2 regions of the Yersinia antarctica genome follow, and region 2 is predicted to be linked to the other one. Evidence: predicted binding sites of a transcription regulator. Region 2 holds the regulator's gene; the other holds the start of a gene.

Region 1 (12,307 bases), 2.9 Mb from region 2:
GGGTCGACTACCATCAATTGGGTGTCATGCCCTTGGTAGCGGATATAGCGGCCTAAGGTCGCCGATGTGCCGCCAGTGCCAGCACTCATGACGATATAGTCAGGTACCGGGAAAGGTTCACGCGCCATTTGGCGGAAGATGCTATCGGCAATGTTGTTATTGCCACGCCAGTCGGTAGCGCGCTCTGCATAAGTGAACTGATCCATATAGTGGCCATTCAGGTCACGAGCCAGTTGTTCAGATGCTGCATAAATTTGTCCAGCGCTTTCAACAAAATGACAGCGACCACCATAGAAGGTGATCTGCTCGACTTTGCGCCGCGCAGTGCAACTTGGCATAACTGCAATAAAGGGCAGGCCAATCAGCCGGGCAAAGTAGGCTTCAGACACTGCCGTGCTTCCTGAGGAAGCCTCGATTATCGTTGTTCCTTCTGTAATCCAGCCATTACATAAGCCATAAAGAAACAGTGAACGAGCTAAACGGTGCTTTAGGCTACCGGTTGGATGGGTGCTCTCATCTTTTAAATAGAGATAAATACCGGGGAAAGCCGGCAGGTTTAGGCGGATCAGGTGAGTATCAGCGGAGCGTTGGAAGTCAGCTTCTATTTCACTGATAGCATTTTTTACCCAAGTGTTGGTCATTTCATGGCCTGCGATGTAGGTAGTAAACTAATGATGACTAGATTAACGGTTATTAAAGAAAAAAACGTTGCCATTTTTCCTTCTTTATCGCCAAATGGTAGAAATTTATTCTATGGTTACTCGTTATGTTAGATAAAACTGACCGTAAACTCCTCTGTATGTTGCAAGAAGATTGCACTCAATCACTGCAAGTACTGGCCGAAGCCGTCAATCTTACCTCCACACCCTGCTGGAAACGGTTAAAACGCCTTGAGGATGAAGGATTTATCCGTGGGCGCGTGGCACTGCTGGACAGCGAAAAATTGGGGTTGGGGCTTACGGCATTTGTGCTGATTAAAACTCAGCAGCATAATAGTGGCTGGTATCAGGAATTTGTTGAATTTACTAAGCAAATGCCAGAGGTGTTGGCGTTCTATCGTATGGCCGGAGAATATGACTATCTGATGCAGGTCGAAGTTGCCGATATGAAAAGTTACGACAATTTTTACAAACGCATGGTTAATGGTGTTCCGGGGCTGATTGATGTGACATCAAGTTTTGCGATGGAAAAAATCAAATATACAACTATGTTGCCTGTTCCTGAGTGAATATTTGGATTAAAAGCCCTTTTACCGATGCTATGCTACCCCCTTCATCGCGCGTAGCGAGAAAATACCGATGTATTCGGTGTCAGACCAGGAAAAAACTGAGTGAGATTGTTTGCACAACTAGGCTGGTATTTTCGCCGTGAATGGCGCCGCTATGTAGGCGCGGTGTTGTTGTTAATTATTATCGCTATCCTACAACTGTTGCCGCCTAAACTGGTCGGAGTAATTGTGGATGGTATCAGCACAAAACAGATGCCTACCAATATGTTACTGGTATGGATTGGTGTGATGCTGATAACCGCTATTGTGGTCTACCTACTGCGTTATGTCTGGCGTGTTTTATTATTTGGTGCCTCTTATCAATTGGCTGTGGAGTTGCGGTCAAACTTTTATCGCCAACTTAGCCGCCAGGCCCCTGGTTTCTATTTACGTCATCGTACCGGCGATTTAATGGCTCGTGCGACGAATGATGTTGATCGCGTGGTCTTTGCTGCCGGTGAGGGGGTGCTGACGCTGGTGGATTCGTTGGTGATGGGATGCGCGGTGCTGATTGTAATGAGCACCCAAATTAGCTGGCAATTAACACTGTTATCATTGTTACCTATGCCGGTAATGGCGGTGGTGATCAAATATTACGGTGACCAACTGCATCAACGTTTCAAATCGGCCCAAGGGGCATTTTCTACGCTGAATAACCAGGCGCAAGAAAGCCTGACCAGTATTCGCATGATTAAAGCTTTTGGCCTGGAAGATCATCAATCACAGCAGTTTGCTCAGGTAGCGGCAGAAGCCGGTGCCAAGAATATGTATGTCGCACGTATCGATGCCCGTTTTGATCCAACTATCTATATCGCCATCGGGATCGCGAATTTATTGGCGATTGGCGGCGGCAGTTGGATGGTGGTTAATCACAGTATTACTTTGGGTCAACTTACCAGTTTCATCATGTATCTGGGGCTGATGATCTGGCCCATGCTTGCCTTGGCGTGGATGTTCAATATCGTTGAACGAGGCAGTGCCGCCTATAGCCGTATTCGCAGTTTGCTGGAAGAAGCGCCGGTGGTTAAAGATGGTGATATTGAGCTGAGCGATGGGCGTGGCACACTCGCGGTGAATATTCGCCATTTCTATTACCCAGGTAGTGAACAGCCTGCGTTACATGATGTGGCGCTGAAATTAGCACCGGGGCAGATGTTGGGGCTATGCGGGCCTACAGGGTCGGGTAAGAGTACCTTACTGGCATTGATTCAGCGGCAGTTTGATGTGGATGATGGTGCTATTTGTTATCAAGGGCATGCGCTGTCTGATATTAGGTTGCATGACTGGCGTGGCCGTTTATCTGTGGTCAGCCAAACGCCATTCCTCTTTTCTGATACGGTTGCTGGCAACATTACATTGGGTAAACCTGATGCCACGCAGGCTCAAATTGAGCGGGCCGCTCGTTTAGCCAGTGTGCATGAAGATATTTTACGCCTTCCTCAGGGTTATGACACTGAAGTGGGTGAGCGCGGTGTGATGCTATCTGGCGGGCAGAAACAGCGGATTTCCATCGCCCGCGCACTGTTGCTGGATACTGAAATCCTGATTCTCGATGATGCGCTATCCGCAGTTGATGGTCAGACCGAATATGAAATCCTAAAAAATCTGCGTGAATGGGGTGAGCATCGTACCGTGATTATCAGTGCGCACCGTCTTTCAGCGTTGACCGAAGCCAGCGAAATTTTAGTGATGCAACATGGTGGCGTGATGCAGCGCGGGACACATAACGTATTAGTCAGTCAATCCGGCTGGTATCGGGAGATGTACCGTTATCAACAACTGGAGGCAGCATTAGATGATGGTGAGTCGGAGGCCAAAACCGATGAGTAAAGTTCAGCAACTTTGGCCGACACTTAAGCGCCTGCTCTCCTATGGCTCCCCTTATCGTAAACCGTTAGGGTTGGCGGTATTGATGTTATGGATTGCGGCTGCCGCCGAGGTCAGCGGCCCGCTTTTGATAAGTTATTTTATTGACCATGTGGTCGCAAAAGGCACTTTGCCCCTCGGTTTAGTCAGTGGGTTGGCATTGGCTTATCTGTTGCTGCAACTGTTGGCAGCAGCATTGCATTATTTTCAGGCATTGCTTTTTAACCGTGCTGCCGTAGGTGTGGTTCAGCGCCTACGTATTGAAGTGATGGATGCCGCTTTGCGTCAACCTCTCAGTGCGTTTGATACCCAGCCGGTCGGGCAATTGATTTCCCGTGTCACAAATGACACCGAAGTCATTAAAGATTTATATGTGATGGTGGTCTCCACCGTATTAAAAAGCGCGGCATTAATTGGCGCGATGCTGGTGGCGATGTTCAGTCTGGATTGGCGTATGGCGCTAATTTCTATCTGTATCTTTCCAGCAGTGCTGGTAGTGATGGCCATTTATCAACATTACAGCACACCCGTAGTGCGGCGAGTCCGGGCTTATTTGGCTGATATTAACGACGGTTTTAATGAAATTATTAACGGCATGGGCGTGATTCAGCAGTTTCGCCAGCAAGCTCGTTTTGGCGAACGTATGGAGTCTGCCAGCCGTGCGCACTATATGGCACGCATGCAAACTTTACGCTTGGAAGGGTTTTTATTGCGCCCGCTGCTGAGCCTGTTTTCTGCCTTGGTACTGTGTGGTTTGTTACTGTTGTTCGGTTTCAGTCCTGATGGCTCAGTGGGGGTGGGTGTGCTGTATGCTTTCATTAACTATCTGGGCCGCTTAAATGAACCCTTAATTGAACTCACATCACAGCAGTCAGTCATGCAGCAAGCTGTGGTGGCTGGGGAACGTATTTTTGATCTGATGGACCGCGCCCAGCAAGGATACGGTACTGATGATCGCCCACTGACCAGTGGCCGTATCCAGGTGGATAATGTCAGCTTTGCTTATCGTAGCGATAAAATGGTACTGCAAAATATCTCCCTTGATGTACCTTCGCACGGGTTTGTTGCTCTGGTCGGGCATACCGGCAGCGGAAAAAGTACGTTGGCTAACCTGTTGATGGGCTACTACCCGGTGCAACATGGTGAGATTCTGCTGGATGCTCGTCCTTTATCCGCGTTATCCCATCAGACCTTGCGCCAAGGGGTGGCCATGGTGCAACAGGACCCAGTGGTGTTGGCTGATTCCTTTTTCGCCAATGTGACTTTAGGCCGTGATATCTCTGAACAGCAAGTGTGGGAAGCTCTGGAAACGGTGCAACTGGCCCCTTTAGTCCATGCGCTACCCGATGGATTGCACAGTCTGCTTGGTGAGCAGGGGAATACCTTGTCAGTTGGGCAAAAACAGTTGCTGGCGATGGCGCGAGTATTGGTACAGGCTCCGCAAATCCTGATTTTAGATGAGGCGACTGCCAATATTGACTCTGGTACTGAGCAGGCCATTCAGCGGGCATTGCAGCTAATCCGAAAAAATACCACGCTGGTAGTGATTGCTCACCGCCTTTCAACCATTGTTGATGCTGATACCATCTTGGTGTTGCACCGTGGTGTGGCAGTGGAGCAGGGTAAGCATCAAGAGCTGCTGGCCGCCCATGGGCGTTATTATCAAATGTATCAATTGCAATTGGTTAGCGAAGATTTAGCCGCCATTGATCAGGTAGAGACGGCGGTAAGTTAATTAATAAGTTGTGGGGCTAAGCGGCCCCGCACTATTTTCTGTGTTTTCCTAAGTCAAATCGTTAATGCATATCCCCGTTAATGCCCATTTTGCAGCTTTCGTGCACCATAATCTTGCAATGCAATAGGTCGTCGATGCTGTCGTGCACTTCTGTGACGCGCTTCGCACTATTTTGGTGCGCGAAAATTATTCAACACGATGAATTCAGCCGCTACACGGCTGACTCATGTATCTCAACCGCCCTAGCTTCGCCATTTCCGCATTAAATTATATCTATCATTACTTATGGCATAGCCTTTGCTTTACTTCATTTGTGGCAGACATGAATTCGACTTAATTCGAGAAGGGGCAAATATGAAGCTGGTTACCGTGGTTATCAAACCATTTAAGCTGGAGGATGTGCGTGAAGCCTTATCCTCTGTGGGTATTCAGGGGCTGACCGTAACCGAAGTAAAAGGATTTGGTCGCCAGAAGGGACACGCAGAGCTCTATCGGGGAGCTGAATACAGTGTCAATTTCTTACCTAAAGTGAAAATTGATATCGCAATTGCTGATGATCAATTGGATGAAGTGATTGACGTGATCAGTAAGGCGGCCTATACCGGCAAAATTGGTGATGGCAAAATTTTCGTTGCTGAATTGCAACGTGTTATTCGCATCCGTACCGGCGAAACCGACGAAGCAGCACTGTAATTTGCAGGCTCAAATTTAGTGAATAGGGATGGGTTGATGATGAAAAAACTTTTATCCATGTTGGGCCTGAGTTCGGTAGCGATGCTGCCTTCTTTGGCAATGGCCGCAGCACCGGCTGTAGCTGACAAAGCTGATAATGCTTTTATGATGATTTGCACCGCGCTGGTGCTGTTTATGACTGTGCCCGGTATTGCCCTGTTCTACGGCGGTCTGCTGCGTTCCAAGAACGTATTATCGATGATGACTCAGGTCATGGTGAGCTTTGCTCTGATCTGTGTGCTGTGGGTGCTCTATGGCTATAGTCTGGCTTTCGGCACCGGCAATGCATTCTTTGGTAGTTTCGATATGGCGATGCTAAAAGGTATTGGTTTGACCAGCCTGAGTGGCACTTTCTATCAATATATCCATGTGGTGTTCCAGGCTTCATTTGCCTGTATCACGGTCGCACTGGTGGTGGGATCATTCGCCGAACGTATTCGTTTCTCTGCGGTATTAATTTTTGCAGCACTGTGGTTCACCTTCTCATATTTGCCGATGGCACATATGGTATGGGGTGGTGGTTTCCTGGCAATGGATGGCGCACTGGACTTTGCCGGTGGTACTGTTGTGCATATCAACGCCGCGATTGCTGGTTTGGTGGGCGCTTACTTACTGGGTAAACGTGCTGGTTTTGGTAAAGAAGCGTTCAAACCTCATAACTTACCTATGGTGTTTACCGGTACTGCGATTCTGTATATCGGTTGGTTTGGCTTCAATGCCGGTTCAGCCAGTGCCGCGAATGAAATTGCTGCACTTGCCTTCTTGAATACGGTAGTTGCAACAGCGGGTGCTATCTTGTCTTGGGTCTTTGCTGAGTGGATTTTACGCGGCAAACCGTCGCTGCTGGGGGCATGTTCCGGTTGTATCGCAGGTTTGGTTGCGATTACGCCAGCGGCAGGTACAGTCGGGGTTGGCGGTGCATTGATTATCGGTCTGGTCGGGGGTGTTGCCGGTCTGTGGGGTGTGGTTCTGCTGAAAAAATGGCTGCGGGTAGATGATACCTGCGACGTATTCGGTGTCCACGGCGTGTGTGGGATTGTCGGTTGTATCCTGACCGGTGTCTTCACCTCGGCTTCACTGGGCGGTACAGGTTACGCCGCTGGCGTCACTATGGGCCATCAGGTAGGTGTGCAACTGTTCAGCGTCGGTGTGTGTTTGGTCTGGTCTGGTGTTGTTGCCTTCGTTGCCTTTAAAATTGCTGACCTGTTGGTTGGCCTGCGGGTACCAGAAGAACAAGAACGCGAAGGTCTGGATGTTAACAGCCACGGCGAAAATGCATACAACCAATAAGCTAGAAGTAGCAGTAAAATAAATAATAATGATGATAGCAGCAGGGGCGATATGATATCGCCCCTGTTCTATTTTTGGCAAAGGCTATCGAGGTATCATCGATGCAAACGAATGACACCTTCCTGCACGGTAGAAGCCACTAATATCCCTTCCCGGCTGTAAATCTGGCCACGGACAAAGCCCCGCGCGCCGGAAGCAGAAGTGCTTTCTACTGCATACAGCAGCCAATCGTCCAGGCGAAATGGCCGATGGAACCACATAGAATGATCTATCGTGGCAATCTGCACTCCTGGCTCCAGGAAACCAATCCCATGTGGCTGCAAGGCCGTTGGCAGGAAATTAAAATCAGAGGCATAACCCAGTAAATACTGATGAACCCTCAGGTCATCTGGCATGGCACCGTTGGCGCGGAACCAGACATAGCGATTCGGTTCTTCTACCGAGCCTTGCAATGGGTTGTGGAATTTCACCGGGCGCATTTCAATTGGCTGATGGCCGATAAACTTTTCCCGTACTTTTTCGGGGATCATATGTGCGAACTGGCGGGCAATGTCTGTTTCTGACATCAACCCTTCCGGTGGGGGAACGTCCGGCATGGTATTTTGGTGTTCGAACCCCTCTTCTTGACTCTGGAACGATGCCGTCATATAGAAGATGGGTTTACCATTCTGAATCGCACTGACCCGGCGGGCGCTGAAGCTGTTGCCATCACGTAGTGTTTCGACGTCATAGATAATGGGCTTGCTGCTGTCCCCTGGGCGCAGAAAATAGCTGTGGAAAGAATGTACTGCCCGCTCTGCCGGTACGGTTTGTTTTGCTGCATAGATAGCCTGACCCACTACCTGACCACCAAATACCTGGCGCAAGCCCAGATCTTCACTTTGGCCACGAAAGATACCTTCTTCAATTTTCTCAAGGAAGAGCAGATCGAGTAGTTTTTCTAATGCTTGACTCATGTTGTGGCCCCTGATGGTTGAGTTTATACACAGTGTGCTGAATCCGTTGGGCGCTCGTCAATATATTGCTGTGAAAGGCCTGTTCAACTGAGGAATATCGGATAAGGAATAGTCTGATAAATGCCTCAATGGGGTAAGCGTCGGCGGGAAGTAGAATATTGTGCTATAATTGGCTTGCTAGGTGGTTGAAGCCACTTATTAAACGCCGGCTGTTGTGTAGATAGCTTGCATCTTAATAATAAGAAGGAGTGCGACCTATGAAACCTTGGCAATCAATGAAATTCTGGCAGATAGCGGGTGGGGCAGCATTAGTGGTAAGTTTGGCTGGGTGTGCTCATCGAGGGGCTGATGTTCCGGTTCCCGCGCCGGCAGGTGTAACCACTGCTGCCGCACCTATTGCACAGCCTGCTGTACAGGGGACAGTGAACATCCGCGAGCGCATTGCATTACCACCTGATGCCGTAGTTACGGTTACGCTGTCGGATGCCTCACTGGCTGATGCACCATCACGGGTTATCGCCCAGAAAGCAATTCGTACTGAGGGCAAACAGGCTCCGTTTAGTTTTGCTTTGCCGTTTAACCCAGCCGACATCCAGCCAAATGCACGTATTATTGTAAGTGCAGCGATCACTCGCAATGGCCAGTTATTGTTTATCACCGATACCATTCAAGAAGTGATCAACCGTGGCGCGGGTACCCAGGCTAATCTGTTATTGGTCCCTGCAACCTCTGTTGCTATAGAAACAACCCCAGGGGGACCGGCAACAATACAGGGCGCGCCTACCATAACAGGCAGTGCGACCATCCAGTAATGTTTAACCCGCCATGAGCCGGTTTTTCAGAAAAGCCAATTAATTTGGCAATAGCGCCACAGGATAGCCACTATTCTGTGGCGTTTTTATTAGCGGTATTGCCAGCGATAGCGGCGTAAATCAATTCTACCCGAAGTATCGATATCAATACCTTCAGCCAGTAATGCCTTTTTTTGTCTAAGATAATCATCACCAATTAATGATATTTCGCCATGACGATTAATCACCCGATACCAGGGTAAGGCAGAGCCTTCCGGCAAGCGTTTGAGAACTCCACCGACTTGGCGTGCAGCTCTGGGGGAGCCAATCAGCCGCGCGATATCGCCATAAGTAGTCACCTGTCCATAGGGGATAGCGGCCACCACTTGGAAGACCCGCTGGCGGAAACTGTCGACAAACGGTAGGTCACCCGATTCTGTGGGCAAATCTGATATTGCAGATTCCCACTGATTTTGGCTCTCTGTTTTTGATGATGTCACAGCATTCTCTTTTTTATCTGCATGGGCGGATAGTGCGACGTTATAGAAATAAATAGAGCGATATAAATAGAACGAGATAAATAAATAACATCATCAATGCTTTTGGTGCTAGCAGAAAAGAGATTTAACCCAAACCTGAGGGGAAGTGGGCAAGAAACCACCGGTTAGTGCGGGTTGTCTTGCTATTTGGTGGGTCATGGTCGATAATGCCCACCGCTCCAGAGTACAAGGAGCCGTTAACGTCAATGGAGGTCCTGTTGGTTCTCCCGCAACACTAACTTGTGAACTCGGTCAGATCCGGAAGGAAGCAGCCGTAGCAGGCGAGGTGTGTGCCGGGATGTAGCTGGCAGGGCCTCCACCATTTCTGATAAGTGCATGATATCCATCATATTAAACACTTGTTTCGTGCATTGAAACGGCAGTGATACAACTTTTGTGTATCACCTAGGGCGCTAATCAATGTCACATCTTATACTTTCCCGTCATGGAATCTGGTACTACCATAGAGTCTACCTGACACCTAGAAAACGTCGTGAAATTCGAATCAGCTTTATCACAATGATATTATGCCAGTGCATAGTGTTTTTGGTGCTTCCGTATCGATAATCTGAATCCTATTCAAACCTTTCTACTTTGAAACTAGCTTGTTTTTTATTATCTGTCCGTCTTTCATGATGATAGTCAGGTTTTTTTCAGGATCTGCCAGCAGTCCGATATCAGCGAGTGGATCGCCGTTAACCAGCAATAAATCAGCTAAGGCTCCGACTTCGACAACACCAAGTTTTCCTGGATATGGATTGCGTCGATCTGATAGTGCTAACAATTTTGCATTATCAGATGTTGCCATTCTGAGCACTTCGGCGGGCGTATACCACCGTGTCATTGTAGAAAGCTGTGAGCCTTGTCGGGCTGCCAAATTTCCATCAAATAAAACATCTGTTCCGAACGCAACTTTCACCCCGTATTTTTTAGCTAAGCGATAAGCGTTATCAGTCCCGGCAAAAATCTGCGCTGCTCTGGCTTGTCCCGCGGGATCGGGCAGTTGATTTGCATTCTCGTCCGCCAAAAAAGGCTGCAGACTCCACCATGTACCTGTATCTGCCATTAATTTTGCAGTTGCATCATCTGCCAATTGACCATGCTCAATTACTTTTGCTCCAGCTTTGATAGCATTGCTAATGGCTTCAGGGGTATAAGCATGGACTGTCACATAAGTACCCCAATTAGCCGCGGCCTCGACTGCGGCGTGAATTTCATCGACGCTAAGTTGAACTGTATCTAATGGGCCATAGGGAGAAGATACGCCACCGCCTCCTGTCAACTTGATTTGGCTAGCTCCTTGCAACAATTGCTCTCTGGTGCGCTTTCGAATTTCATCGGCTGAATCAGCTATCGCAGACATGCCAATTCGTTCTGGGTAACTTAATTGATCAGGGGTAGCCGGTATTTCTGAAAGCATCCGAAAATCACCATGACCACCCGTTTGTGAAATCATTGCTCCTGATGGCCAGATGCGTGGCCCTTTGATTACGCCATTATCAATTGCGAGTTTTAAGCCAAACGCGGGTCCACCCAAATCTCGAACGCTGGTAAAACCGCGTAGAAGTGTTGACTCTGCTTCAGCACCGGCCAGCAATGTGATAAAACTTAACGGAGCGGTTGAAGCTAATGCCATGGAAGGACGAGCCATAAAAGTATGCCAGTGGGCATCGATAAGGCCCGGCATCAATGTTTGACCATTGCCAGCGATATGCACGGCATCAGTTGCTGGATTAATCGGTTGAGCAGAAATTTGAGTGATTTTATTGCCTTCAACAACCACATTCATTTTGGACGTTAAGGTTGTGCCGTCAAAGACCCGGACATCTTCGAAGATAGTCATTGGTAATTTATTTGGCGATTGAGCATAAGATAGTGAGGGTAGGAGGCTGACCATACAGGCAGCCAAAAATGTTGTTTTGATTGTCTTTGACATCAGTATTTTCCTCTCGTATCTGAGAACAAGATAGCGTTGAATATTATATATATCTTATCATCTCTTTTATTTTGGCACTGTTGCAAATAGCTGCTTAGGGCAAACTGTTGCAAATAGCTGCTTAGGGCAAACTGTTGCAAATAGCTGCTTAGGGCAAACTGTTGATGATAGGAGCTTGGATCCATTTTTTGCCCGACTGCTGCCGTGATTATATCTGGCATGATCTCGCGGCGGGGCTTTATTTCCTTAGCGATTGATACCTATTTCTTCGTCAGCCAGGGAGACGTTGTGCTCCAAAAAATAATATCTGCACCAAGATAATCGTCGGCAAATTGTACAAACTCATCCTTGCTAAATGGCTTACCCGTGTTGGGGTTCTTGTAGGTCAAGGTAGGCTCCTGCACTGCCATGGCAATGAGTGCTAGCCTCCACCATTTCTGATGTTATCTTCCTAGTGTGCTTACCTAAAGTGTCAACCCTTCTTGTTGAACCTCTTCTTTACGTTTTCTTATGCTATTGGTCAGATATTTTCAGCTAGACGTATTAATGAAGGGGAAAATAAGATTTTTCTCATTTATTTATTGGTTTAGGTGTCTATTTACATTTAAGATTTAGCAAAGGATTAATAATATTTTGAAATTATTAGCGCTAAGAGTGAATTTTAATAAATGAAGCGGACAAAGCACTTTGACTTAAATGCCCTTCCACTCTACTGATAACTCACTGGATTTACCTAAATCTGATATGCAATAACGTGGGATTCAAGTTAACCTTCAATACCGTGGGCCTATCAAGACATTTATCTCAAATTAAAACACGAACGAATTGCCTGGTTCATTGAAGCCGATAACGACTATCGGCTCAACGTTGTGTGTCTTAACCAGCGTTAAGCAGACTATTTCACATGTTGCCAAACCGTAGGTGGGATTTTATCATAAAGCTTATTCATTGTGAGTTCAGCCAGGCGATGGTCTGCCGCTGAGTAAAATAATTCCAACTCATCATCGGAAAGCTCATACTTATTCTTTTCAATTACACGTTCCAATGTATCAATAGTCGTACATTTTCTTAAACGCATCAGGTAGTCAGTTTTTGTCATGGTGGTTTTTCTTCTCGATATACAAATTAATATAGGGAAACTATCCCTTAAGTTTTCATCAGGGTACAGATGTATTCTCCTGAGAAAAGTCTGAAT
Region 2 (12,307 bases):
GGGATGGGCAAATCTGGCCATATTGGTTGCAAAATTGCCGCCACCTTCGCCAGCACGGGAACACCTGCCTTTTTCGTCCACCCCGGTGAAGCCAGTCATGGCGATCTCGGCATGGTCACGCCACAAGATATTGTGCTCGCCATCTCTAATTCAGGGGAATCTAACGAGATCCTCGCTCTCATCCCGGTTCTAAAGCGCCAAAAAATTCCGCTAATCTGCATGAGCAATAATCCTGAAAGTAGCATGGGTAAAGCGGCCGATATTCATTTGTGCATCAAGGTCCCACAAGAGGCCTGCCCATTAGGGTTGGCGCCGACCACCAGTACCACAGCCACCTTGGTGATGGGGGACGCGCTTGCAGTTGCATTGTTACAGGCCCGAGGCTTCACTCAAGAAGATTTTGCTCTCTCCCATCCAGGCGGAGCACTGGGGCGCAAGTTACTGTTGCGAATCAGCGATATCATGCACACTGGTGCAAAGCTCCCGCACATCAGTCCCGATGCGTCATTACGCGATGCGTTACTGGAGATTACTCGGAAGAATCTGGGTTTAACTGTCATCTGTGACGATTTGATGATGATTAAAGGTATCTTTACCGACGGTGACTTGCGCCGAATATTTGATTTGGGTGTCGATCTGAATAACGCGAAAATTGCAGATGTAATGACCAGTGGCGGTATTCGAGTCCCTCCAACCATGTTGGCTGTGGATGCACTCAACCTGATGGAGTTGCGCCATATTACCGCCGTATTGGTCGCAGATGGCGATCAGTTGCTGGGTGTGGTGCATATGCATGACATGCTGAGAGCCGGCGTGGTCTAACCGTGGACTGTCTGGTGAATAAAACAGCTAACAACGCCGCAACGTCAAGTAAGAAGAGTTTCCCAAATTAATTGGGGTTGCAGCTAGGCTGCAAACGAATGCATCCCGATGAGCTTGCATAGTCAAGTGATTCGGGTGAAAGAGAGCAGCTAACAACGCCGCAACGTCAAGTAAGAAGGGAAAAATGAGCGACACCGTATATCAGGACACATGCTATGGACCAGTAGCCGACACTGTGATGTCACGTGCGGCGAAAATTCGCCTACTGATTTGTGATGTCGATGGTGTGATGTCCGACGGCCTGATTTATATGGGTAATCAGGGCGAAGAGCTGAAAGCTTTCAACGTGCGTGATGGCTATGGTATCCGCTGCCTGATAACCTCAGGTATTGAAGTGGCCATTATTACTGGCCGTCGCGCAAAATTACTGGAAGACCGCGCCAACACCTTAGGCATTACCCACCTTTATCAAGGGCAATCTGATAAGCTGGTGGCCTATAACGAATTGTTGGTAGCATTAGCATGCCAGCCTGAGCAGGTTGCTTATATTGGGGATGACCTGATTGATTGGCCGGTCATGGCACAAGTTGGGTTATCTGTTGCAGTCGCGGATGCCCATCCGTTACTTCTTCCCAAGGCACATTATGTGACGCGAATCCATGGCGGGCGCGGTGCAGTACGCGAGATATGTGATTTGATATTATTAGCTCAAGATAAACTTGAAGGTGCCAAAGGATTGTCGATATGAGTAAAACAAGACTATGGATAACATTATCCTTGGCACTGATTGCTTTGGCATTGATTGGCTGGAATATATCCGGCTTTAATCAGCAGGACACGCAAACCGTGGCCACTGATAATGAGCCCTCTTCGCAGAGCCAGCATACTGTGACCGTGGTATTCAATCCGGTCGGGCAATTGAATTATAAATTGGTGGCTGAAGACGTACAAAACTTCAGCACTCAAGAGTTAACCTGGTTTACCAAACCGGTCATGACTCTGTTTGCGGAGAATGCAGTCGCTACTTGGACAGTGCGCGCCGACCGCGCCAAATTGACCAATGATAAGATGCTGTATTTGTATGGTCATGTTGAAGTTGATAGCCTGACACCAGACGCACAGTTACAAAAAATTAAAACCGATAACGCCCAGGTTAATTTGATCACTCAGGATGTATCCTCAGACGATGAAGTTACCCTCTTTGGTGTTGGATTCACATCTAACGGCATGAAAATGCGTGGGAACTTGCGGGACAAAACCGCTGAGCTGATTGAAAAGGTTAAAACCTCTTATGAAATCCAAAAATAAACTTCGTCATTTTTTGCTTGCCAGTTCACTTTTGGCCGCAAGCCTGCCCGCTCTGGCGTTAACGGGTGATACTGATCAGCCCGTCACGGTTGACTCCGTTAAACAAGCGTTAGATATGGAGGCCAATACTGTCACATTTACCGACAATGTGGTTATCAAGCAAGGTACCATTGAGATTAAAGCTGATAAAGTCGTGGTTACGCGCCCAGGCGGTGATCAAAGCAAAATGGTCATTGAAGGTTATGGTAATCCAGTCACTTTCTACCAGATGCAAGACAGTGGCAAACCCGTAAAAGGCCATGGGCAGAAACTGCGTTATGAAGTCGCAAATGATTTTGTGGTGTTGACTGGCAATGCTTATCTGGAGCAACTTGATAGTAATATCAAAGGTGATCGCATCACTTATCTGGTGAAAAAACAGCAGATGGAAGCCTTCAGTGATAAAGGCAACCGCGTCACCACCGTGTTATTACCGTCCCAATTACAAGACAAAGGGCCAGCAGCTTCAGGCCAAAAGAAGAGTAAGTAATCATTTATGGCAACATTAATCGCAGAAAAGCTGGCTAAGGCGTACAAAGGCCGTAAAGTGGTCGAAGACGTAAGCCTCAATGTGAAATCCGGTGAGATAGTGGGCCTGCTTGGGCCGAACGGCGCAGGGAAAACTACCACTTTTTATATGGTCGTCGGCATTGTCCAGCGTGACGCCGGGCGTATTGTGATTGATGACGAAGATATCAGCCTCTTGCCTCTCCATGAACGCGCTCGTCGCGGTATTGGTTATTTACCGCAAGAAGCCTCTATTTTCCGCCGCCTGAGTGTATTTAACAACTTAATGGCGGTGCTGGAGATCCGTAAAGACCTCTCTGTTGAGCAGCGTGAGGAACGGGCTGATGAATTAATGGAAGAGTTCCATATCACCCATTTACGTGACAACTTGGGGCAATCGCTTTCCGGTGGTGAACGCCGCCGTGTTGAAATAGCCCGTGCACTGGCGGCAAATCCTAAGTTTATTCTGCTGGATGAGCCTTTTGCCGGGGTTGATCCGATTTCCGTTATCGATATTAAAAAAATTATTGAACATCTACGCGACAGTGGTCTTGGCGTTCTTATTACCGACCATAACGTGCGTGAAACGTTAGACGTCTGTGAGCGGGCTTATATCGTAAGCCAGGGTCATTTAATCGCTCACGGTACGCCACAGGAAATCCTGGCTGACGAACAAGTTAAGCGTGTTTACCTCGGTGAAGAATTCCGTCTCTGACCTTTTTCCAATACCCAATAGATTTCAAGGTGCAGGAAGGCGGCAAACAATAAAATCGGTCATAAATCGATTTAAACAGCATTTATGCTAGCCCGCAGGTGCGGCCAAGTAACCGGCAGCCAATACCCCTGCAATTTGAAAGATGACGGATATTCCTTCATCTATAAAGGAAAATTGATACCGCATTATGAAGCAAGGTTTGCAACTCAAGTTCAGCCAACAACTGGCTATGACTCCGCAGCTTCAACAGGCTATTCGCTTGTTGCAGCTTTCTACACTTGAACTCCAGCAGGAGATTCAGTTAGCGCTGGAGAGTAACCCCCTGCTTGAGCAAACTGATCTTCATGAAGAAATAGATGCAAAAGAGACCGTAGACAGTGAATCGCTTGATACCCGCGAGGCGCTGGAACAAAAAGATATGCCCGAAGAGTTGCCACTTGATGCCACCTGGGATGAGATCTACACCGCAGGCACGCCATCAGGAATGGGCAATGATTATAGCGATGATGAGTTGCCGGTTTATCAAGGGGAAACGACCCAAACGCTACAAGACTACCTGATGTGGCAAGTGGATTTAACCCCATTCTCTGATACTGATGTTGCCATTGCGACCTCTATCGTGGATGCGGTCGATGAAACCGGTTACCTTACGGTGCCACTGGAAGATATTCTGGAAAGCATGGGGGACGAGAACGTCGCACTGGATGAAGTAGAAGCGGTGCTTAAGCGGATACAACACTTTGATCCTATTGGTGTCGCGGCACGTAACCTGCGTGAATGTCTGTTGGTACAGTTGTCACAATATGACAAAGATACCCCCTATCTTGCCGAAGCACGTCTGGTGGTTAGCGATTATCTGGATTTGCTGGGTAACCATGATTTCCGTACGATGATCCGCTTGAGTCGGCTAAAAGAAGATACACTTAAAGAAGCGATCGGCCTGATTCAGTCTCTGGATCCGCGTCCGGGTCAATCCATCAATACCGGGGAGTCCGAGTACGTCATTCCCGATGTTTTGGTGCGTAAAGACAAAGATCAATGGACGGTCGAGCTGAATGCCGATAGCATTCCACGCCTAAAAATCAACCAGCAGTATGCGGCGATGGGTAGCAGTACCCGCAATGACAGTGACGGGCAGTTTATCCGTAGCAATTTGCAAGAAGCAAAATGGTTGATAAAAAGTCTTGAAAGCCGCAATGAAACACTGCTGAAGGTGGCGCGTTGTATTGTAGAGCAGCAAGTAGCGTTTTTTGAGAATGGGCCTGAATTTATGAAACCCATGGTACTGGCCGATATCGCCCAGGCTGTGGATATGCATGAGTCGACAATCTCTCGCGTGACCACGCAGAAGTTCCTGCACAGTCCACGGGGTATTTTCGAGCTAAAATATTTCTTCTCCAGCCACGTCAATACTGATAGCGGAGGTGAAGCTTCTTCCACTGCAATTCGTGCACTGGTGAAAAAATTGGTTGCAGCAGAAAATCCTGCTAAACCTCTTAGTGACAGTAAGCTGACCACATTATTATGTGAACAAGGCATCATGGTGGCACGGCGTACCGTCGCGAAGTACCGAGAGTCGTTATCCATCCCGCCGTCAAATCAGCGTAAACAGTTGGTTTGACCTGAACTGAGAAGGAAGACACTATGCAGCTCAATATTACCGGACATCATGTCGAAATAACCGAAGCATTACGCGAGTTTGTTACCACTAAATTTGCCAAACTTGAGCAATATTTTGATCGCATTAACCAGGTATATGTGGTTTTAAGTGTTGAGAAAGTAAAACAAATTGCAGAAGCAACGGTACATGTGAATGGAGGCGAGTTGCACGCAAGCTCAGAGCAGGAGGATATGTACGCCGCAATTGATATTTTGGTTGATAAACTGGCCCGCCAGTTGAACAAACATAAAGACAAATTGAAACAACACTAAGAATCCTTGCGACTGTTATACCCAAAGAACATGGCGTTGCAGGTAGGCAGCAAACGAATGACAAATTGGCCAGAAACCGATTTTAATCGTATTTCTGCAAGCAGGCTTATTCATCTCGATGAACTGACTAAAGTCAGTGATTCGGGTAAGTAAACATAGCGAACAACCCTGTAGCTTCAAGTACAAAGGGTATATTCACCCATAAAGGTTCTACACTCGCTACATAACCGTTTCCAGCGTCGGGAGTGAATCCCCGCCGGAAACGGTTTAAAACAGCGCTTAAGTGAAAGATGAGATGATCAACGATCCAGCATTGCAATTAAGCTCGGTATTAAATATCGAGTGCACCAAAAGCTCCGTACATTGCTCAAGTAAAAAACGGGCTTTGGAAATTATCAGCGAGTTGGCTGCCAAGCAACTTAACCTACCTTCACAGGTGGTTTTCGATGCTGTCTTAACCCGCGAACGTATGGGCAGCACCGGTATTGGTAGTGGTATCGCGATACCTCATGGCAAGTTGGAAGAAGACACACTGCGTGCAGTGGGTGTATTTATCCGTCTGGAACAACCTATTGCCTTCGATGCTATTGATAACCAACCGGTTGATCTGTTATTTGCCTTGTTGGTTCCGGCAGATCAATGTAAAACTCACTTACACACTTTGTCTTTAGTGGCCAAGCGATTAGCTGATAAAACAGTGTGTCGGCGTCTGCGTGCAGCACAAAGTGATGATGAGCTCTATCAAATCATTACTGAATTACCACCGGAAACGGCGTAATTGGGAAAGTGGAAACTATTTTATCCGTTATGCCCGGATCTTGTAGCCGGAATATAGGGTTCTAATGTATACCCAATAAATTTCAAGATGTGGGCAAGCGCTCAACACGCCTACAACTTGAAAGATGACGGGGATAAATACCAAGGGGAGTTACTCACATGGTGCTGATGATTGTCAGCGGCCGTTCCGGTTCAGGGAAGTCTGTTGCTTTGCGCGCATTGGAAGATATGGGCTTTTATTGTGTCGATAACTTGCCTGTGGTTCTGCTGCCGCAATTGGCGAGTACACTTGCCGATAGGAATATCTCTGCCGCAGTGAGCATAGACGTACGTAATATGCCTGAATCACCTGAGGTATTTGAACATGCCATGACTCAACTGCCGGACAGCTTTTCACCACAGTTGCTGTTTTTGGATGCCGATCGCAATACCCTGATTCGTCGCTATAGCGATACCCGTCGCTTGCATCCGTTATCGACCAAAAACCTGTCATTAGAAAGTGCTATTGATGAAGAAAGTGACCTGTTGGAGCCTCTGCGCTCACGGGCTGATCTGATCATTGATACCTCTGAAATGTCAGTGCATGAATTGGCTGAGATGCTGCGTACCCGCCTGTTGGGTAAACGTGAACGCGAATTGACGATGGTGTTTGAGTCTTTTGGCTTTAAACACGGTATCCCCATCGATGCCGATTATGTTTTCGATGTGCGTTTCTTGCCAAACCCGCACTGGGACCCTAAATTACGCCCAATGACAGGTTTGGATAAGCCAGTAATCTCTTTCCTGGATCGCCATACCGAAGTACATAACTTTGTGTATCAGACCCGCAGCTATCTGGAACAGTGGCTGCCGATGCTGGAAACCAATAACCGCAGTTATTTGACGGTTGCCATTGGTTGTACTGGTGGTAAACACCGCTCGGTTTATGTCGCTGAACAGTTGGCCGATTATTTCCGCGCTCGCGGCAAAAATGTCCAATCACGCCACCGTACTCTGGAAAAGCGTAAATAATGACAATCAAGCAGACCGTTGAGATCAAAAACAAGTTGGGGATGCACGCCAGACCCGCAATGAAATTGTTCGAACTGGTTCAGAGTTTTGATGCTGAAGTAATGTTACGCAACGATAGCGGTACCGAAGCTGAGGCCAGCAGTGTTATTGCACTGCTGATGCTGGATTCAGCCAAAGGCCGTCAGATTGAGGTTGAAGCGACCGGCCCTGATGAAATTCAGGCGCTGGCGGCAGTGATTGAGTTATTTAATTCCGGCTTTGATGAAGATTGATTTTCACCGCTCAGGTGAGCGGTGCCCAAACAATCACTAATGGCTGAAGCACACCACCTTTGCTATTCAACATTTTCACACCTATCCCCCTTAACCATCGTCCACGCTGACCGATTCACGTGATTATCGCCTTTTGGTGCTATCCCGGTCCTTTCAATTAAATACAGCGCCCACCCCTTTTCACTGCCAGAAAACCCATGATGCTAACTGATGGCCACCACCAACAGCATGACGCCCATACCAGCACAGATACTCCTCCCTTTCAGCGGCATCGATAAATCGTGGTGTTCTTGTCTGTTGGCCGATACAACCGAGTTTCCTGTTACATCAGTGCCGGTCACACCTGTTGCCCTCTATTCCCTATTGTTCCTCCATTTATAACTCGCTATAGCTGGATTGATGTTTATTTTTGTGAAAATTTGAATTTTAAATCCACTTTAAATCAAAGCATTACATTACCTCCTTTACCTATTGTTAACAATTGTGAGTTTAATCGCATTTACTTGCTGAAAAAACCCTTACTTTTAACTTTATTAAACATTAAATAACTAAAATTAACATCCTCTATTTCTGTACAACGCCAGCGCGATAACCAAACGGATTTTCGCTGAACCTTGTTCCCCTGCAAATAACTAAAATAAGAGGCTCCATCATGTCTGAATCACCCACTGAACAATTAGTGATACCTAACGTGGTCCCCGCGGAGAACCATGCCTATCGCAAGGCTGCGTGGCATATTTTACCCTTACTGATGCTGTGCTATGTCGTCGCTTATTTAGATCGGGTTAACGTTGGCTTCGCCAAATTGCAGATGGCGGATGACTTACAATTTTCAGAGGCGGTGTATGGATTCGGCGCCGGGATCTTTTTTATTGCCTACTTCTTTCTGGAAATCCCCAGTAACCTGATGCTGCACCGCGTAGGGGCACGGTTGTGGATTGCGCGCATTATGATCACCTGGGGCATCATCTCGGCAGGGATGGCTTTTGTCACCACACCGATGTCATTTTACGTAATGCGTTGCTTGCTGGGAATTGCAGAGGCTGGATTCTATCCCGGCGTCATTCTTTATCTTTCTTATTGGTTCCCAACTAACCGCCGTGGCCGCATGTACGCCTTATTCGCCACCGCCGTTCCATTATCCGGCGTGATAGGGGTTCCGTGCACATTTCCCCGATAATGCTAACCTAATCGCTAAAAATCATTTATTTTCACTATGTTGACTTTAAAAAATCGACTGTCGCCGCTCACGTTTTCGACTCATCGATGATTTTATAGACCGTAGAACGTGCGATACTTATCATCTTTGCTATTTCTGTCGCTCCGGTTCCCCTTCCTCCTAAATCTTACCCCCTTAAGCTTGGCCTCCCGTCTGCCTTCGTTTGTTTGTTCTAAGGTCGATATAAAAAAAGGCCCGAAGGGCTTTTTATGAGGTCAGGGCAGACTGTGCCTGCGCCAGCCATCTTTCCTGAATGGTGGCTTTTGCCTGTGCCAGTCGCTGCTCTTCAATGACGCCTTTTTGCTGGGCAACCATCGCCCCGGGCTGGAGTGTAAATGCCTGCAACAGTTCCGCGCCGGGTAACATGGGCAGCGGCTTACCGGACAGAATATCCATCGCCTGGGCTTCCAGCGAAATGGCTCCCGCCATGCCGGCCAACCCCAGAAGTTTACCCTGTATTTTTTTCTGTTTAATGATAAAGGCGACACCGCCCACCAGGGTTGCCGCCCCAACGACCGCGCCCGCCACCATCAGCGGTGACAGCGGTTTATTGCTGTTATCGCCAAAATAGATCATCCGCTCGAGAAAATAACTGCCCCAGGGTTCGCGCGCCCCAAACGCATTGTGCATAAACCAGGCGCGGGAATCATGCACCTGATCATCAAACAGCGCGCGGAGCTGCCCCCCGGGTAATTCGGTATTACTGGCTTCACCGGCCACAGGGAATAGCACGGTACATCGCACTTCACCGGCGGTTTTCATGCGCAGCCATTCCGGGTATCGGTCGTCGGTACTCAGAAGGAAAATCGCGTTTTTTAGCCCATAGACCGGCTCAAAGTACCATTCCTGCGTGTTGGTGCGTGATACTCCCTGATAATCCTCTCGGAACTCCTCTGCGGCCTGGCGTAACTGGGTCTGTCCCAGTGACGCATCGAAGTCCTTAGGCCCCTGAGGGAGAAGGAGAAACTCACCGTCTTTAGCGGCAGCGGCCATGCTCTGGCGCTCTTTATCCGTGGTTTTTTGAATTTCCGCCCGGTTATCTTCGTCGGCTTTTCTGAGGGCCGGATCACTGTGTTTATCCAGTCCGTTGGCGGCAGAGTCGATGTAGAAGCGTTGTGTTTTGTAGGAGCCGTTGGCGTAGCGGTTCGCCAATTCCCAAACGAAATGCAACAAAGTGACCCACCGGTCAGGTACGGATAAAATAGCCGTATTGACCCTGTCGGAGACCCTGTTGCATGAAGGGAAAACATTTGACTCAGCATGAGCGCTTTTACATCGAAAAACGAAAAGCTGAAGGCGTTAATCAGTCCTGCATTGCCAGAGAGCTCGGCGTCTCTCGCTCTACCCTGAGCCGGGAGCTCAGACGTAATACGGACCCCGCCTTCAACGGACTTTACTCCTCCAGACGCGCTGATGCCTTAGCCAGACAACGGCGGGGCGCCACCTCGGCACACAATGCCTGTTTCCCTCTGGGCCAGCAGACACAAGACTTTCTCCGGCAGGCGCTGGCTGTACATACCTCCCCTGAGGTTATCTCTGGGAGACTGAAAATCCAGTTTGATATCGCCGTCAGCAAAAATACCCTCTACCGCTATATCCGTTCGGACAGACAGGCTGGCGGTAAGCTTTACCTTCAGCTCCCTCACCGGGGTAAACGCTATCGCTATGATACGGGTGAGCCCGGACGCACGCCCATCCCGGACAGGGTTGGCATTGAGCACAGGCCTGCTGAGGCTGAACTCAAACAGGTTCCCGGGCATGTTGAAATCGATACGATTTTTGGCAAAGACCAGAAGTCATTCCTGCTGACGGTCGTGGACAAAGCCACAAAGCAGGTCATTATCCGTAAACTCCCCAATAAGTGCGCTGAGAGCGTCGTGGAAGCGTTCAGGGACATCGTGGCGAATACTTTCTGCGAGTTTAAAACCCTGACGGCAGATAACGGACCCGAGTTTGCGAAACATAAGGACATCACTCAGGTAACGGGCGCAAAGGTTTACTTTGCCCGGCCTTATCATTCCTGGGAGCGGGGGTTGAATGAGCATACCAACGGTCTGATACGGCGGTTTTATCCGAAAGGAACCGATTTTAATGGCGTCAGCGATGAAGATATTGCGAGACTGGAGCACATCCTCAACACTCGGGGGCGCAAATCTCTGGAATACAGCTCACCGAATGAGGTATTTTTAGAGTATCTACTCGCTGCATAACGCATGATGGTTTGTTGCGTTTCGTTCGGGAATGGGGCTATGCATTGTAATTAAAGTAATGTAATTCCTAATTCCTTGTAGGATTATTCTCTTTCTTTGTGTGATAAATCTTTTTTTTGATGATAATCAATAAAAAATATACATCTGTAAATTGAAGTCTAGTTGGTGATTGATTTTGATATTTTTCTTAAGTTAGATTTAAATGCTGACTTTTTCTTTAAATATAGTTTTTTATTCCGATAAAAATAACCATTCAATATATTTTCTTATGGGACAAATCTTGTTCTATTTTTTAAATATACGTATAAATAAAGACATATAGATAAGGTATGTTGGATGTTAACTTTATTTTAGTCTTTAGATGGCTGGATTTAAAACGAAGCACCTTGGGTGTGTTCGCCGACTGATAGCCTGGGACTCTCTCTCCTCTAAACGAAAATCGCTTACTTATTGAATCATTAGTTTATGACGTTTTCCTCTTTCGTCTGATTTGTAAGGTGCGATGCCATCAATACACTTTCAATAAGATTTTAATCTTTTAAGGATATATATGAACGCAATTTTTAAAGTTATTTGGAATATATCCTTGAGTATATGGGTTGCGGTCGGTGAGTTTGCCAAGGGAAAACAAAAATCAAAAACTACCCAGCGAGGCTCCACAGCCACACCTTTACTTGAGAAATCAGGTAAACATCTTTCTCCTAAAATAGCTATTGTAGCCGCCGCCGTGATGGGGGTGTTTGGTATTCAACCTGCTTTTGCTATCAGTGTCGGCGATTGTGCTGCTATGGGCACAAACTGCGTGACGGTATCAACCGCGGCAGGTTTAGTCGCTGCATTAAGTAGTGCGGGGGCGGGAAGTACTGCCACCACGATCCTATTGACAGCAGATATCAATCTTGCAACTGCATATGCTGGGGGGATCACAGTAAACCAAGCCGCAAATGCCCGGCAAAATCTGGTGATTGATGGTGGTGGCTATAACTTAAACTACGCGAACTATGCTTTCCTCATGGCGGCAGGAACCACAAACAATGCCGCCTGGAGTTCGCAAAATGCAACGTTCCAACTCGTCAACTTTGGCGACATTACGTCAACGCTTGCGATCACAAGCGGCATAGTTTCCCGACTGGTGTATGTACAAGACGACACGACTCGGTTAGACGTCACTTTGGATAACATCAAGTCAGTACCCAATGGAAAACTGGTTGCGATGGGTGTTGATAGCGCTGCGGTCGCACCCAATAAGATCGGTAGAGTGATATTCGGCAATATTACCCAGCCTATTACCTTAAATTTTGGCACTTATAGACAATCAGTTTTAGGCAGTAATATTACATTTACGGGACATTTCAACTTAACAGGGATAACAAGCCCTGATTATCCGGCGGTATTCTGGAGTAATGATACAGCAGCGAATAGCGTGCTTCATTTTGCCAATGGTGCCGATGTTAATATTACGGGCACGCGGCTCACTAATGGACCCGGTGTTCTT

The links. The regulator sigma-54, encoded in region 2, starts transcription at its own class of promoters, with help from an activator protein. The targets are predictions, from matches to a motif close to GTTGGCACANNTTTCGCTNT.
Positions count from the first base shown of each region.
Region 1: a site for sigma-54 is predicted at 5,153-5,172, ahead of glnK (P-II family nitrogen regulator). Genes of this name have one in related genera too.

Region 1 covers NZ_JBSJQF010000001.1:1,293,294-1,305,600, forward strand. Annotated here, with positions in the region: gene ACWJJO_RS05840 (PLP-dependent cysteine synthase family protein) at 1-641, opposite strand, end outside; gene ACWJJO_RS05845 (Lrp/AsnC family transcriptional regulator) at 767-1,228, shown strand; gene ACWJJO_RS05850 (SmdA family multidrug ABC transporter permease/ATP-binding protein) at 1,331-3,097, shown strand; gene ACWJJO_RS05855 (SmdB family multidrug efflux ABC transporter permease/ATP-binding protein) at 3,090-4,868, shown strand; gene glnK (P-II family nitrogen regulator) at 5,223-5,561, shown strand; gene amtB (ammonium transporter AmtB) at 5,601-6,890, shown strand; gene tesB (acyl-CoA thioesterase II) at 6,986-7,846, opposite strand; gene ACWJJO_RS05875 (YbaY family lipoprotein) at 8,104-8,658, shown strand; gene ACWJJO_RS05880 (MGMT family protein) at 8,748-9,092, opposite strand; RNA gene ffs (signal recognition particle sRNA small type) at 9,393-9,489, shown strand; gene ACWJJO_RS05890 (metal-dependent hydrolase family protein) at 9,766-11,073, opposite strand; gene ymoA (expression modulating protein YmoA) at 12,008-12,211, opposite strand; gene tomB (Hha toxicity modulator TomB) at 12,259-12,307, opposite strand, start outside.
Region 2 covers NZ_JBSJQF010000001.1:4,145,131-4,157,437, reverse strand. Annotated here, with positions in the region: gene kdsD (arabinose-5-phosphate isomerase KdsD) at 1-822, shown strand, start outside; gene kdsC (3-deoxy-manno-octulosonate-8-phosphatase KdsC) at 1,007-1,570, shown strand; gene lptC (LPS export ABC transporter periplasmic protein LptC) at 1,567-2,130, shown strand; gene lptA (lipopolysaccharide ABC transporter substrate-binding protein LptA) at 2,114-2,659, shown strand; gene lptB (LPS export ABC transporter ATP-binding protein) at 2,666-3,391, shown strand; gene rpoN (RNA polymerase factor sigma-54) at 3,579-5,012, shown strand; gene hpf (ribosome hibernation promoting factor) at 5,036-5,323, shown strand; gene ptsN (PTS IIA-like nitrogen regulatory protein PtsN) at 5,619-6,101, shown strand; gene rapZ (RNase adapter RapZ) at 6,260-7,111, shown strand; gene npr (PTS phosphocarrier protein NPr) at 7,111-7,383, shown strand; partial or broken gene ACWJJO_RS19190 (MFS transporter) at 8,036-8,545, shown strand; partial or broken gene ACWJJO_RS19185 (helix-turn-helix domain-containing protein) at 8,631-8,778, opposite strand; gene ACWJJO_RS19180 (T6SS phospholipase effector Tle1-like catalytic domain-containing protein) at 8,810-9,775, opposite strand; gene ACWJJO_RS19175 (IS30 family transposase) at 9,838-10,812, shown strand; gene ACWJJO_RS19170 (autotransporter outer membrane beta-barrel domain-containing protein) at 11,363-12,307, shown strand, end outside.